DNA from 2 places in the Pseudorhodoferax sp. genome. Region 2 is predicted to be linked to the other one. Evidence: riboswitches for the same ligand, from Rfam matches in the RefSeq annotation. Region 2 holds a riboswitch; the other holds the start of a gene.
What was found. Region 2 has a riboswitch for cobalamin ahead of QM782_RS21625 (TonB-dependent receptor). Riboswitches for the same ligand answer to the same signal wherever they lie in the genome.

Region 1 (2,381 bases), 670 kb from region 2:
CGAAGCGCACCAGCTTGACCTCGTGGCCGCCGGCACTCCAGGTCACGCCCAGGTCGGTGTTGCGGCCGCGCTCGGGTTCCAGCAGCGGGTTGCCGAAGCCGGGGTAGTACAGCTGGTTGAACGACGGCGCCACGAAGCTGGTGCCGCGCGAGGCATGCACGCGCCAGGCCGGCGTGATCTGGTAGCCGTAGCCAGCGAACCAGGTGTTGGCGCTGCCGAACTGCGAGTTGTCGTCGTGCCGGCCGTTGACCTGCCAGCTGTGCGCGCCGGCCGAGCCGTTCAGGCCGGCGAAGAGGCCGGTGATGCTGCGGTCCTTCACGGTGTAGTCGGTCGAGCCGGCGACCTTCTGCTCGCGCCGCTCCACGCCGGCCAGCACCACGCCGACCGGCGTGTCCACGTTGTTCTGCCAGGTCCACTGGTTCTGCGTGGTCTTGAAGTCGGACGGCAGCCAGGACGCCTCGACCGCATTGGAGGTGTCGGCGCTGTGGCCGAAGCGCAGCTCGGTCTGCCAGGCCGGCAGCACGCGGCCGGTGAGGCCGGCGCCCAGCACCACGCTGCGCACCGTGGTGCGCGCATCGCGGCCCGGGCCGTCGTCCAGGTGGGTCAGGCCGTCGGAATACAGGAAGTTCGCGTCGGCACGCCAGCCGCCGTCGAGCTGCAGGCCCAGCGAGCCGTTGACCGAGTCCTGGCGGTACGGGTCGCGGTCCGGGTTGTAGTTGCCGAAGGCGACGCGCTCGTTGGTCGCCGAGAAGCTGTCCTCGCGCTGCTGGCGCAGGCCCAGCGCGTAGGTCAGCGCGCCCTGGCCGCCGCCCACGCCGGCCGACAGCTCGCGGTGCTTCTCGCTGCCCAGCGTGGCCGAGGCGTAGGGATGGAAGCCGGCGCGGCCCTTCTTCGTGAAGATCTGCACCACGCCGCCCACGCCCTCGCTGCCGTACAGCGAGGAGGCCGGGCCCTTGAGCACCTCGATGCGCTCGATCGCATCCAGCGGCACCGCGTCCCAGACCGGCGTGCCGGCGGTGGCCGAGCCGTAGCGCACGCCGTCGATCAACAGGATGGTGTGGCGCGCTTCGGTACCGCGGATGAACACGCTGGAGGTCTTGCCGGCGCCGCCGTTGGCGGCCATCTGCAGGCCGGCCTCGCGCGCCAGCAGCTCGGGCAGCGTGCGCGCGGTCGAATGCTCGATCTGCGCGCCGTCGATCACGACCACGTCGCTGACCAGCGCGTCGGCGCGCGTGGCGCCGCGGGTGGCGGTGACGACGATCTCGTCCAGCGTGGCCGGGGACGGTTGGGCCAGGGCGGGCCAGGCCGCGGTCAGTGCCAGCGTGAGGGCGCTCAGGCGCGCGCGGTGCATGCGGTGCTTCATGTGAGGAGGAACACAAACCAGGTGCCCCCGCCAGCTTCCCCGCCGGCGTATGGGCGTCACGGCCGCGCACGGACGTGCGGCAGCCACCTCGTTGGCCGGTATCCGGGCTGGCGGCGCACGCTCCACCGCCTTCCCGCGCGCGGTACGCGCAGTGGCACGAGGATGAAGTGGAAGTCCCTGGACTTCGGCCGCTTACCGTTGCGGGGGCAGCGCAGGTTAGGCCCGCGCGCGGCGGCGCGCCCCCCTGCTTCCCGTTGAACTGCGGCGCGTGAACCGCGCCGCGAGCACCAACGGCGCGGATTCTATGTGCGCGAACCTACAATGCGCCCCGCCATGGACCAAGCCACCCAGATCCAGCAGATCGCCGAGCGCACCGAACGCCTGCTGCTGCGCCACCGCGAACTGCAGCGCACCAACGCACTGCTGGCCGAGCAGGTGGAGCAGCTCGAGGGCGAGCGCGATTCGCTGCGTTCGCGGCTCGCGGCGGCGCGCGCGCGCATCGACGCGCTGCTCGAACGCCTGCCCGACTCCATCAGCGTGGCCCCGGCCCCCGCCTACCGGAAGGACCCGCCGTGAGCCAGCTCGAAGTCAAGATCCTCGGCCACAGCTACCGGCTCAGCTGCCCGCCCGGCGGCGAGGAGCGCATGCTGCAGGCGGTGCAGCGCGTCGACAGCGCCATGTGCGCGATCCGCGATGCCGGCAAGATCCGGGCACGCGACCGCATCGCCGTGCTGGCCGCGCTGAACATCGCGTTCGACCAGGCCGAGGCGCCCGCCCCGGCCCAGCCGCCGAGCGACCAGCTCGCCGCCATCCTGGCCCGCCTCGACGACGCGCTCGGCGGCGACGGCCAACTGCTCTAGCGGCCCGCGCCGCGCAGCGCAAGTGCCGGCGCAGCAACACCACGATGCGTGCGTTTATCGCGCTTCCGGGCCACAGCATTCGTCCTAGAATGGCCCCGTCTGCGGTGTTCGCCGGGCTTTATATGTCCTTGAACCAATGCTCATACGAGCCTGGGCCT
Region 2 (2,381 bases):
GTCGGAAGGCGGCCGCAGCCCTACGCCGGGGCAGACGGCGATCGCCACCTTCTCGGGCGGGCTGATCATGGCCAGCAAGGTCCTGTCCAAGGAACTGGCCCGGCACCGGATCCGGGTGAACTGCGTGTGCGTGACGGTGGTTCGTGACTCGCCTTCCTGGACCGCGGCCTTCGAGAGCGAAGGCGGGGTATCCGACCACCACCGCAAGCAGTACGAGAAGATCATCGCCAGAAGCCCGCTGGGGGTGGCCGCGCCGCAGGACATCGGCCGCGTCGTGGCCTTCCTGGCGTCCGACGATGCCCTCTATCTCACCGGCGCCACCGTCAGCCCTACCGGAGGGCTGACCATCCATTGAGGCGGCAAGGGCCACGCGCTGCCGTTGTCGCCCCGCGCCGGGCGAGCATGCCGCTCCCTGATTCGGCAGCCACCCGGCGTTTCCGTTGTTCTTCTGCGCGATCCTCGGGGCCGCTGGGAGGTTCTGCCATCGAGGATGGAGACCCAGCCGCGGAAAAGCTTCTCCGCCTCCGTCGGTGGCACGCCCTCGTGACGCTCGCTCGACCGGATGGCCGATGCCGGGCTGGCACCAGCCGCGGCTGCCGGGGTCGGGCCCGGGAGCCAGGAGCCGGTGCAGTCCGCTCGACGATAATTTGCCCGGGCGCGGCCGCTCGTCGAGAGCCGCCGCGCCCCGGTTGCAAGGTGCCGCGGTCCGCGAGGTCCGTGGTCAAACGGGAAGCAGGTGACGCCGCCCCTCGCGGGCCGGGCCATTCCTGCGCTGCCCCCGCAACGGTCAGCGGATCGAGACCCATCGGCCGGCGCATCGCGCCGGCAGCCACTGCGCGCCAGCGCGCGGGAAGGCGATGGGCCTGGCGCGGCAGGCGAAGCCTGTCCCGCGCCGCTCCGCGAGCCCGGATACCGGCCTTCGCAGTCGCCTTTCGGACGCCGCGGGAGTGCGCCGGTCCGACGCTGGCCTGCGCGGCGCACCGCGCGGCCCGGGTCGTTCCGTCAGCGCCGCGGCGTGTTTGGTCGGTCTGCCCTGCGGGAGAGCGGGGCGCGAGTGAGAAGCACATGCGCAACAACGATTCGTCCGGCCGCCGCGCGGCCGCAGCCCGGAGCGGCTTTTTCCCATCGGCCGGCTGGCTGGCCGGCGCGCTCGCCGTCTGGTGCGGCGGTCCGGCCCAGGCCCAGCCGGCCGCGTCGGGCTCCCTGGGCGAGGTCTTCGTGACCGCCACGGCCCGGCCCGAGGACCGCAGCCGCATCGCCAGCACCACGCAGACCATCGACCGCGCCGCCATCGAGCGCTCCACCGCCCGCTCGCTCACCGACCTGCTGGCCGAGAACGCGGTCGGCTTCCTCAGCGAATGGACGGCGGCGCAGACCTCGATGAACATCCGGGGCGCGTCCACGGACGGCCAGGGCCGCGACTTCCGCAGCCAGGTGCTGGTGCTCGTCAACGGCCGGCGCGCCGGCACGGCCAACCTGTCCAAGCTGAGCCCGGCCGATGTGGAGCGCATCGAGATCGTGCGCGGCCCCGCGTCGGTGATCTACGGCAGCCAGGCCATGGGCGGCGTCGTCAACATCATCATGAAGACCGGCGCCACCGCGCCCGGATCGCAGGTGGACCTGACCGGCGGCTCCTGGGGCCTGTGGCGCGCGCACGCGCAGACGGCCGGCGCGAACGACCGGTTCGACTGGTACGTCGGCATGAGCGCCGGCGAGCGGGACGACTACCAGTCCGGCCGCGGCGGCTCGCGCCTGGCCAACACCGGCTGGGAGCGGCGCGGCGCCAGCGGCGCGCTGGGCTGGCAACTGGCCGAGCACCACCGCGTGGAGATGGAGCTGCGCACCGACGGCATCTACGACGCGGGCTTCCGCGGGTCCGGCGCCAACGTCCACGGCCGCGACGACCGCGACAACCGCTCGCTGGACCTGCGCTACGAAGGCGCGACGCCGGACCAGCGCGCCAGCTGGACGGCCCACGCCTACCGCCTGACCGACGTGGACGAGTTCAACTGGGCGTCGCCGGTGATCCGCTCGGGCACCAATGCCGTGCCGGGCACCTCGCGCGACTACAACCTGCGCACGCTGGACGCCACCGGGCTGCGGCTGCAGCCGCGCCTGCGGCTGGGGCAGGGCAACGACCTGCTGCTGGGCCTGGACTGGGAGAAGAGCCGGCTGCGCTCGGAGCGCGAGCGCGTGGCGCTGCCGGGCGGTCCGGCCGGCCAGGTCGCGCCCTACGACAACAACCAGACCGAGCAGGTGCATGCGCTGTACCTGGAGGACGCGCAGACGCTGCTCGACGACCGCCTGACGCTGCGCGCCGGCCTGCGCAAGACCTGGGGCCGCACGCGCTTCGAGCAAACGCCGAACCTGGCGCTGGCCGT

Region 1: linked by a shared signal. The riboswitch ahead of QM782_RS18705 (TonB-dependent receptor domain-containing protein) and the one ahead of QM782_RS21625 (TonB-dependent receptor) in region 2 are both predicted to bind cobalamin.

The regions. Positions count from the first base shown of each region.
Region 1 is NZ_JASGJZ010000001.1:3,994,381-3,996,761, reverse strand. It holds gene QM782_RS18705 (TonB-dependent receptor domain-containing protein) at 1-1,363, opposite strand, end outside; cobalamin riboswitch at 1,439-1,670, opposite strand; gene QM782_RS18700 (DUF904 domain-containing protein) at 1,697-1,939, shown strand; gene QM782_RS18695 (cell division protein ZapA) at 1,936-2,223, shown strand.
Region 2 is NZ_JASGJZ010000001.1:4,669,320-4,671,700, reverse strand. It holds gene QM782_RS21630 (SDR family NAD(P)-dependent oxidoreductase) at 1-355, shown strand, start outside; cobalamin riboswitch at 694-920, shown strand; gene QM782_RS21625 (TonB-dependent receptor) at 1,066-2,381, shown strand, end outside.